3 regions of the Streptomyces sp. HP-A2021 genome follow, and region 1 is predicted to be linked to each of the others. Evidence: riboswitches for the same ligand, from Rfam matches in the RefSeq annotation. Region 1 holds a riboswitch; each other region holds the start of a gene.
The links. Region 1 has a riboswitch for thiamine pyrophosphate ahead of thiO (glycine oxidase ThiO). Riboswitches for the same ligand answer to the same signal wherever they lie in the genome.

Region 1 (3,271 bases):
CGCCTTCATCGGCCTCGCCGGGTCCGCGAGCAGGGTCGGATTCATCGGCGTGCCCGACTCGATCAGGCGGCGGCCCTGCGCCAGGTCCCGGGGGCGGCCCACCGCCAGCAGCGCGACCAGCCGGTCGCCGCGCAGCCAGCAGACCGTCCAGGCCGGTCCGGCCGGGTCGCCCCGCCACAGGGTCGTGTCGGCGGCCGCGTGGTGCCCGGCGTACTGCACGAACCGCCCGAACTGCTCCGACCAGAAGTACGGCACGGGGTCGTACACCGCCGGGGTCTCCCCCGAGGCCCGGCCGACGATGTTCACGGCGACCGTGCGCGGCCCCTGGAGGGCGTTGTCCCAGTGGTGCACCAGCAGACGCTCGCCGTACCGGCCCGAGGGGAAGGAGGCGCAGTCGCCGACCGCGTACACGTCGGGCACCGAGGAACGCAGGTGCTGGTCGGCCACGATCTCGCCGTGCGTGCCCAGCTCGACCCCGGAGCCGGACAGCCAGGCCGTGGCCGGGCGGGCGCCGATGCCGACGACGACCGCGCCCGCGGGCAGCCGCGAGCCGTCGTCGAGAACCACCGTGCCGGGTTCCACACGCTCCACGCGCGCGTGCGTCCGCAGCACGGCGCCCGCGTCGGCGTACCAGCCGGCCATCGGCGCGGCGACCTCGGCGGGCAGCGCCCCGGCGAGGGGCCGTTCGGCGGCCTCCACCACGGTCACCGCGCAGCCCGCCTCGCGCGCGGCGGTGGCGAACTCCGCGCCGATCCAGCCCGCGCCGACGACCACGATGTCGTGCCGGCGGGCCAGCACCGGCCGCAGCCGCTCGGCGTCGTCCAGGGTGCGCAGCAGGTGCACGCCCGGCACGCCCTCCGCGCCGGCCAGCCGGATGGGTTCGGCACCGGTCGCGACGACCAGGACGTCGTACGGCACGGGCCCGTCCTCGGTGTCCAGCTCGTGGTCGCCGGGGCGCAGGCCGAGCACCTCGCAGCCGAGCCGCAGTTCGATGCCGAGGGCCTCGAAGTCGACGTCGAAGGCGGAGCCCTCGGCCTTTCCGAGCAGGACGGCCTTGGACAGCGGGGGCCGGTCGTAGGGCTGGTGGGGCTCGGCACCGATCAGGCTCACGGTGCCGGTGAAGCCCTGCTCGCGCAGGGCGACCGCGGTCTGGACCCCGGCCATGCCCGCGCCCGCCACGACCACGCGCCGCGGCGCGGACGAACCTGGTTCCTGCGTCTGCTCGCTCACCTGATCACCATAGACAACTGACATTTTGTCAGTCAGTGCTCATGTGCAGTGACCTGCTCCACACGCGACCGGGACGAGGACATGACCGTTCAGGGACCGGGCCCATGGCGGTGGCTCCCTTACTGCGCCGTACGGCATCGGGCTAGGGTGGGTGGCCAACGCAAGGCACTCGCGGGAGCCCGGACGCACCGGGCTGAGAGGGAGGCTGGCGGCCTCCGACCGTACGAACCTGATCCGGGTCATGCCGGCGAAGGGAGGGGCTGGACGCCCATGTCGCGTACGCGAACGTCAGACGTCCTCGTCATCGGGGGCGGGATCATCGGCCTGGTCACCGCGTGGCGGGCCGCGCAGCGCGGGCTCGCCACGGCCGTGGTGGACCCGGAGCCGGGCGGCGGAGCCGCACAGGTGGCGGCCGGGATGCTGGCCGCCGTCACGGAACTGCACTACGGCGAGCAGACCCTGCTCGCCCTCAATCTGGCCTCCGCCCGGCGCTATCCGGACTTCGCGGCCGAGCTCACCGAGGAGACCGGCCACGACCTCGGCTACCGCCGCTGCGGCACGCTCGCCGTGGCCCTGGACGCCGACGACCGGGCCCATCTGCGCGACCTGCATGCCCTGCAGCAGCAGTCGGGCCTGGAGTCGCAGTGGCTGTCGGGGCGGGAGTGCCGTCGCCTGGAGCCGATGCTCGCGCCGGGCGTGCGCGGCGGGCTGCGGGTCGACGGGGACCACCAGATCGACCCGCGGCGGCTGGCCGGGGCGCTGGTCGCCGCGTGCGAGCGGGCCGGTGTGGTCTTCCACCGGGCGTGGGCCGAGCGGCTGACCGTCGTGGGCGATCGGGCCACGGGTGCCGTCACGGACGACGGCACCCCGCTGGACGCCGGGCAGGTCGTGCTGGCCGGGGGCAGCCTCAGCGGGCGGCTCGCGGGCGTCCCGGAGGACGTGCTGCCGCCCGTGCGGCCGGTGAAGGGGCAGGTCGTACGGCTGACCATGCCGCAGCGGCACGGGCCGTTCCTGAGCCGGACCGTGCGCGCGGTCGTGCGCGGCAGCCACGTCTACCTGGTGCCCCGCGAGAGCGGCGAGCTGGTCGTCGGGGCGACCAGCGAGGAGCTGGGCTGGGACACCACCGTGACCGCGGGCGGCGTGTACGAGCTGCTGCGCGACGCGCACGAGCTGGTCCCGGGCATCACCGAGCTGCCCCTCACCGAGACCCGGGCCGGACTGCGCCCCGGCTCCCCCGACAACGCTCCGCTGCTCGGCCCGACCGGTCTCGAAGGGCTCCTGCTGGCCACCGGGCACTACCGCAACGGCGTCCTGCTCACGCCGGTCACCGGCGACGCCCTGGCGCACGTCCTGGCGACGGGTGAACTCCCCGAAGAGGCCCGCCCCTTCACGCCGAAGCGCTTCAGCACCGCCACCGCCCTCACGGAGCAGCCCGCATGAACATCTCCGTCAACGGAGAGCCCCGGGACGTCCGGCCCGGCACGGCTCTCGACACCGTCGTGAAGTCCCTCACCGCCGCGCCGTCCGGCGTGGCCGCCGCCCTGAACGAAACCGTCGTCCCGCGCGCGCAGTGGCCGTCCACGCCCCTCGCCGAGGGGGACCGCGTGGAAGTCCTCACCGCCGTCCAAGGAGGCTGACCATGGCCGACGATCCGTTTGTCCTCGGTGGTACGTCCTTCACGTCCCGCCTGATCATGGGTACGGGCGGGGCTCCCAGCCTCGATGTGCTGGAGCGGTCGCTGGTCGCGTCCGGGACGGAGCTGACGACGGTCGCGATGCGCCGGGTGAACGCCTCGGTGCACGGCTCGGTGCTGTCCGTCCTGGACAAGCTGGGCATCCGCGTCCTGCCCAACACGGCGGGTTGCTTCACCGCCGGTGAGGCCGTCCTCACGGCCCGCCTCGCGCGCGAGGCCCTCGGCACCGACCTGGTCAAGCTGGAGGTCATCGCCGACGAGCGCACGCTGCTGCCGGATCCGATCGAGCTGCTGGAAGCGGCCGAGACGCTGGTCGACGACGGGTTCACGGTGCTGCCGTACACCAAC
Region 2 (3,271 bases), 2.1 Mb from region 1:
GGGTGTTGACGACCGAGGCGATGTGGTCGCGGCCGATCCGGATCCCCGCGCGGTAGAGGCCACGCCAGCCCATGGACGGATTGGCCTCGTGCAGCTCCCAGACCGCCGACGTCTGCGTGACCGTCACGTCGTCGAGCACACCGAGCGATCCGATGATGACGCCGGCGAGCAGCAGACCGCTCATGTCGATCGTCGGGTAGAGGCCGTGGATCAGACCGGTGTTGTCGTCGGTGTTGCCGGTGAGCGCGGCCCAGTCGATGAACAGCGAGCCGAGAACGCCGATCAGCAGCAGCGAGATCAGGGTGCCGAGCACCGCTACGGAGGTCCGCGCGGACAGGCCATGACACAGATACAGGGCGATGAGCATGATGGCGCTCGCGCCCACCACCGCCACGAGCAGCGGGTTCGAGCCCTGAAGGATCGCGGGCAGGATGAAGAAGTTCAGCACCATGAAGCTGATGGCCAGCGAGACCAGGGCCATGACACCCCGCAGTCGCCCGACGACCACGACGGCGAGGGCGAAGATACCGGCGAGCAGCGCCAAGGGCAGGCGGCGGTTGATGTCGGTGACCGAGTACTGGAGGTCCTTCGGCGCGGAGGGCTCGTAGGCGACCACGACCTTCTGGCCCTCGTGCAACTGGCGGGACTGGTCCGGCTGGACGATCTCGGTGAAGGTACGGCCCTTGTCCTTGCCGCTGTCGACCCGGATCGTCGCCCGCTTGCAGGTGCCGTTCTCCTGCTGCACCGCGGAGGAGCCCTCGGCGGTGGAGGTGTCGCCGGTCGGCGGGACGCCCGAGGCGCCGGCCTCCTTGCAGCTCACCGACACGACCTTGGTGACCGAGGCCTCCTGTGTCTGCCGGTCGAAGCCGACGCCGGTGCGCTCGTGCGGCGGGGCGCCGCCCGGCCACAGCACGGCGAGACCGACCAGCACGGCGGCGGCGAAGGGGATCAGGACCGCCGCGATGACCTTGCGCAAGTGCATGGAGACGGGCGTGGCAGGACCATGGTTGTGGCTGTGCGAGTGCCCGTGCCCGCCGCCCGGGGCGGAGCCGGGTCCGTTTCCGTGACCGTGCCCGTCGTCGCCACCGCCGTGCCCGTCGCCTCCACCGTGCCCGTGGCCTCCGCCCGGACCGGGTCCTTCGCCGTACCCGTCGTCTCCGCCGCGCCCGTGGCCTCCGCCGGGCCTGTCGCCTTCTCCGTGCCCGTACCCGTCGCCTCCGCCGGGCCTGTCGCCCTCTCCGGGGCCAGGGCCGTGCCAGCCTCCGGAACCGGCACCGTACGTACCGGCCGGACCGGCACTGTGGCCGCTGCCGGGACCGGGCCTGTGCCCCTGTGTCTGTCCCCGGGCAGGCCCGTGCCCGCCCCCGGCGGCGAAATCGTGCTCGTGTCCACGGCCGTTGCCGTTGCCGGCGCCGGATCCGCGGGGCGGTTCGGGCGGTGGGTAAGGAGGACGCTGCGTCGTGGTCACCGACCGATCATCGCAAGAACGAGGGGGGCCCTCTGTTCACCGCGCCAGAATTGCCGCTAGCGTGGAGGCACCTTTTGTACACGCGGGAGCTCGGAGCACCGGGCTGAGAGGGCGCTGACCTCCGTCCCAGCGATGTTTCACATGAAACATCACCGAAGTCGAGTGATGTTTCACACGGAACGTCGGCAGACGGAAGCCGCTGCGTCGACCGCCGAACCTGTTACCGGGTAATGCCGGCGTAGGGAGTAGGTCTCATGACCAACAAGGACGCACGCACGCCTGCCTCCGTTCAGGACGCACAGTCCGAGGAGGCCGGGAAGTCCATCGGCTGGCACAAGGCGTACATCGAGGGCACCCGCCCCGACCTGCGCGTGCCGGTCCGTCAGGTGCATCTCACCAACGGGCAGTCGGTCACGCTGTACGACACATCCGGCCCGTACACCGATCCGCTCGTCGAGACCGACGTCCGCAGGGGCCTGCCGCCGCTGCGCGAGAACTGGATCATCGCCCGTGGCGACACCGAGGAGTATGCGGGCCGCCCCGTCCGTCCCGAGGACGACGGCATCAAGCACACCTCACCCCGCGGCGGCCTGCGCAACCTCGACGCCGTCTTCCCCGGACGGCCGCGCCAGCCGCGCCGCAGCCGGGACGGCAAGGCCGTCACACAGCTCGCGTACGCCCGCCGCGGCGAGATCACGCCCGAGATGGAATACGTCGCCATCCGGGAGAACGTGTCGCCCGAGGTGGTGCGTGACGAGATCGCGGCGGGCCGGGCGGTGCTCCCGGCCAACGTCAACCACCCGGAGATCGAGCCGATGATCATCGGCAAGCGGTTCCTGGTGAAGGTCAACGCCAACATCGGCAACTCGGCGGTGACGTCCTCCATCGAGGAGGAGGTCGAGAAGATGACCTGGGCGACCCGTTGGGGCGCCGACACGGTCATGGACCTGTCCACCGGCCGCAACATCCACACCACACGCGAGTGGGTGCTGCGCAACTCCCCCGTGCCCATCGGCACCGTGCCGCTCTACCAGGCCCTGGAAAAGGTCGACGGCAAGGCCGAGGAGCTGACCTGGGACATCTACAAGGACACGGTCATCGAACAGGCCGAGCAGGGCGTGGACTACATGACGGTCCACGCGGGCGTGCGCCTGCCGTACGTGCCGCTGACGGCCAACCGCAAGACCGGCATCGTCTCGCGCGGCGGCTCGATCATGGCCGCCTGGTGCCTCGCGCACCACAAGGAGTCGTTCCTGTACGAGAACTTCGAGGAGCTCTGCGAGATCCTCGCCGCGTACGACGTCACGTACTCCCTCGGCGACGGCCTGCGGCCGGGCTCGATCGCGGACGCCAACGACGAGGCGCAGTTCGCCGAACTCCGGACTCTCGGGGAACTCAACCGGATCGCGAAGCGTTTCAACGTACAGACCATGATCGAAGGCCCGGGCCACGTCCCGATGCACAAGATCAAGGAGAACATCGACCTTCAGCAGGAGATCTGCGATGAAGCTCCGTTCTATACGCTCGGCCCGCTGACCACGGACGTCGCACCGGCGTACGACCACATCACCTCCGGCATCGGCGCCGCGATGATCGCCTGGTGGGGCACGGCCATGCTGTGTTACGTCACGCCCAAGGAGCACCTGGGCCTGCCGAACCGTGACGACGTCAAGACCGGCGTCATCACCTACAAGATCGCCGCCCACGCCGCGGACCTCGCCAAGGGACACCCGGGTGCCCAGGAGTGGGACGACGCGCTGTCCGACGCCCGTTTCGAGTTCCGGTGGGAGGACCAGTTCAACC
Region 3 (3,271 bases), 4.3 Mb from region 1:
GAACGTGGGCCCGCCGAGGATCTGGACGACACCGAAGGAGGTGAAGGTGAACAGGAAGACCATGAGCGCGGCGGCGGCCACGGCGGGCGCGAGCGCCGGCAGCGTGACCTGTCGCCAGGCCCGCAGCGGCGACGCCCCGAGCATCCGCGCGGCCTCCTCCTGCCGCGGGTCGAGCTGCGCCCACAGCCCGCCGACGGTCCGCACGACGACCGCGTAGTTGAAGAAGACGTGCGCGAGCAGGATCGCCCACACCGTCGTGTCCAGCCGTACGCCCCACAGCTCGTCGAGCAGCCCGCCGCGCCCGACCAGCGCCAGGAACGCCGTACCGACGACGACCGTCGGCAGCACGAACGGCACGGTCACGACCGCCCGCAGGACCTGCTTGCCGCGGAAGTCGAAGCGGGCGAAGACATACGCGCCGGGCAGTGCGACCAGCAGCGTGAGCGCCGTCGAGACGACCGCCTGCCAGGTGGTGAACCACAGGACGTGCCGGACGTCCGACTGGGCCAGCACCTCCCCGAGCCGCCCGAACTGCCAGACCCCGTCGACCTTCAGACCGCGCGCGACGATCGCGGCGACGGGGTAGGCGAAGAAGACCGCGAAGAACGCGACGGGCACGGCGATGAGCCCGAGCCGCGCCGCGCTCCCGCGCCGGTCCTTGCGGACGGCTGCTTCGGTCACTTCAGTACGAGCGAGGTCCACGACTTGACCCACTGGTCACGGTTGTCGGCGATCTTCGCCGGGTCCATGGTCTCCGGGTCCTTGGCCTGCGGCCCGTACTTCACGAACTCCGGCGGCACCTGGGCGCCCTCGCGCACCGGGTACACGTACATGTTGAGCGGCATGTCCTCCTGGAACCGCTCGCTGATCAGGAAGTCGAGGAGCGCCTTGCCACCCTTGCTGTTCTTCGCGTTGCTCAGCAGCCCGGCGTACTCGACCTGCCGGAAGCAGGTGCCCTGCGCGACCCCGGTCGGTGCCGTGCTGGGCTTCGGGTCGGTGTAGACGACCTCGACGGGCGGCGAGGAGGCGTACGACACGACGAGCGGCCGGTCCCCCTTGGCCTTCTTGCCGCCGGCCGAGCCGGAGAACTCCTCGTTGTAGGCCTGCTCCCAGCCGTCGACGACCTTCACGCCGTTGGCCTTGAGCTTCTTCCAGTACCCCGCCCAGCCCCCGTCGCCGTACTTCGCGGCGGTGCCGAGCAGGAAGCCCAGGCCGGGCGAGGAGGTGGAGGCGTTCTCGGTGACCAGGAGGTTCTTGTACTGGGGCTTGACCAGGTCGTCGAAGCTGCGCGGCGGGGCGAGCTTGTGGTCGGCGAAGTACTTCTTGTCGTAGTTGACGCAGATGTCGCCCGTGTCGATGGGCGTGACCCGGTGCTTGCCCTGGTCGGCCCGGTACTCCGGCGCGATCCGGTCCGCGCCCTTCGGCTCGTACGGCTGGAACAGGCCATTGTCGAGGGCGCGGGACAGCAGCGTGTTGTCGACGCCGAAGAAGACGTCGCCCTGCGGGTTGTCCTTGGTCAGGATGGCCTTGTTCACGGCCTGCCCGGCGTCGCCGTCCTTGAGGACGTTCACCTTGTAGCCGGACTGCTTCTCGAAGGCCGCGATGACGTCCTTCGAGGCGGCCCACGAGTCGTGGCTGACGAGGGTCACGGTCTTGGAGTCGCCGGACCCCTGGCCGCCGTCGGACGACCCGCACGCGGCGAGCGTGCCGGCCATGCCGAGCCCGACGGCCACGGCTGTCAGCCGCTTGAGGTTGTTGCTCACTGGATTCCTCCTGGAGGACCAGGAGAAGACGCGGCCCTGCCCGGGATCTCTGGGGGTCCCGGGCAGGGCGCAACAGCTCGAGTGATGACCGATCTCCCTACCCAGAATGACCTGGGCCAGGTTCGGAGGGTCTGCGGCCGTGTGCCGCACTCTCAGCGCTGTGGCGCTCCCCTGTCGGAATATGAAGGTGTCGGAAAATACGGTTGTGCTTACGCCGGTCAGACTACCGTTCGGTGGCCGCGAGCTGGCCACACGCCCCGTCGATCTCCTGACCACGGGTGTCCCGGATCGTCACCGGCACACCATGGGCCGCGATGGCCTCCACGAACGCCTTCTCGTCCTCCGGCCGGGAAGCCGTCCACTTCGACCCGGGCGTCGGGTTGAGCGGGATCAGGTTCACGTGCACGGGCCTGCCCTTGAGCATCCGCCCGAGCCGGTCACCGCGCCAGGCCTGATCGTTGATGTCCCGGATCAGCGCGTACTCGATGGACAGCCGGCGCCCGGACTTGGCGCTGTACTCGAAGCCTGCGTCCAGCACCTCCCGGACCTTCCACCGCGTGTTCACGGGGACGAGGGTGTCGCGCAGCTCGTCGTCGGGGGCGTGCAGTGAGATCGCGAGGCGGCACTTGAGGCCCTCGTCCGCGAACCGGTGGATGGCCGGGACGAGACCGACCGTCGAGACGGTGATCCCGCGCTGCGACAGCCCCAGGCCGTCGGGCTCGGGGTCGGTGAGCCGCCGGATGGAGCCGAGGACCCGGTTGTAGTTGGCGAGCGGCTCGCCCATGCCCATGAACACGATGTTGCTGAGCCGAGCCGGCCCGCCCGGCACCTCACCGTCCCTGAGCGCCCGCATACCGTCCACGATCTGGTGCACGATCTCGGCGGTGGACAGGTTCCGGTCGAGCCCCGCCTGCCCGGTCGCACAGAACGGGCAGTTCATCCCGCACCCGGCCTGCGAGCTGATGCACATGGTCACCCGGTCCGGGTAGCGCATCAGCACGGACTCGACGAGCGTCCCGTCGAACAGCCGCCACAGCGTCTTGCGGGTGGTGCCCTGATCGGTCGACAGATGCCGCACGACGGTCATCAGCTCGGGCAGCAGGGCCTCCTGCAGCCGCCCGCGCGACCCGGCCGGAATATCGGTCCACTGCTCCGGATCGTGCGCGTACCGCGCGAAGTAGTGCTGCGAGAGCTGCTTGGCACGAAACGGCTTCTCCCCGACAGCGGCAACGGCCTCCTTGCGCTCGGCAGGAGTGAGGTCGGCGAGATGCCGCGGCGGCTTCTTGGCTCCGCGCGGGGCGACGAAAGTGAGTTCTCCGGGTGCAGGCATAACTCGTCCAGTGTGGCAGATCAACTCCGGCGGCCCAGGCCAGAGCGGGGTGGGGGCGGTCACCCGTGGGCGTCGGCTGTCAGCGTTGGTCGGCCTCGGACGGCCCAGGGACGGCCCAGCACTGATCGAGGACGCCGTGATCACTGCCTTGTAAGCCCGGTGGCACGGGTGTACAACG

Region 2: another riboswitch for thiamine pyrophosphate. It lies ahead of thiC (phosphomethylpyrimidine synthase ThiC); the one in region 1 lies ahead of thiO (glycine oxidase ThiO).
Region 3: another riboswitch for thiamine pyrophosphate. It lies ahead of MQE23_RS13080 (thiamine ABC transporter substrate-binding protein); the one in region 1 lies ahead of thiO (glycine oxidase ThiO).

What each region holds. Positions count from the first base shown of each region.
Region 1 is NZ_CP094344.1:7,197,436-7,200,706, reverse strand. Features, by position in the region: gene MQE23_RS32520 (FAD-dependent oxidoreductase) at 1-1,230, opposite strand, end outside; TPP riboswitch at 1,392-1,503, shown strand; gene thiO (glycine oxidase ThiO) at 1,501-2,670, shown strand; gene thiS (sulfur carrier protein ThiS) at 2,667-2,867, shown strand; gene MQE23_RS32505 (thiazole synthase) at 2,870-3,271, shown strand, end outside.
Region 2 is NZ_CP094344.1:5,049,607-5,052,877, forward strand. Features, by position in the region: gene MQE23_RS22705 (YibE/F family protein) at 1-1,468, opposite strand, end outside; TPP riboswitch at 1,541-1,730, shown strand; gene thiC (phosphomethylpyrimidine synthase ThiC) at 1,723-3,271, shown strand, end outside.
Region 3 is NZ_CP094344.1:2,914,427-2,917,697, forward strand. Features, by position in the region: gene MQE23_RS13075 (iron ABC transporter permease) at 1-702, opposite strand, end outside; gene MQE23_RS13080 (thiamine ABC transporter substrate-binding protein) at 678-1,715, opposite strand; TPP riboswitch at 1,840-1,946, opposite strand; gene rlmN (23S rRNA (adenine(2503)-C(2))-methyltransferase RlmN) at 1,987-3,093, opposite strand.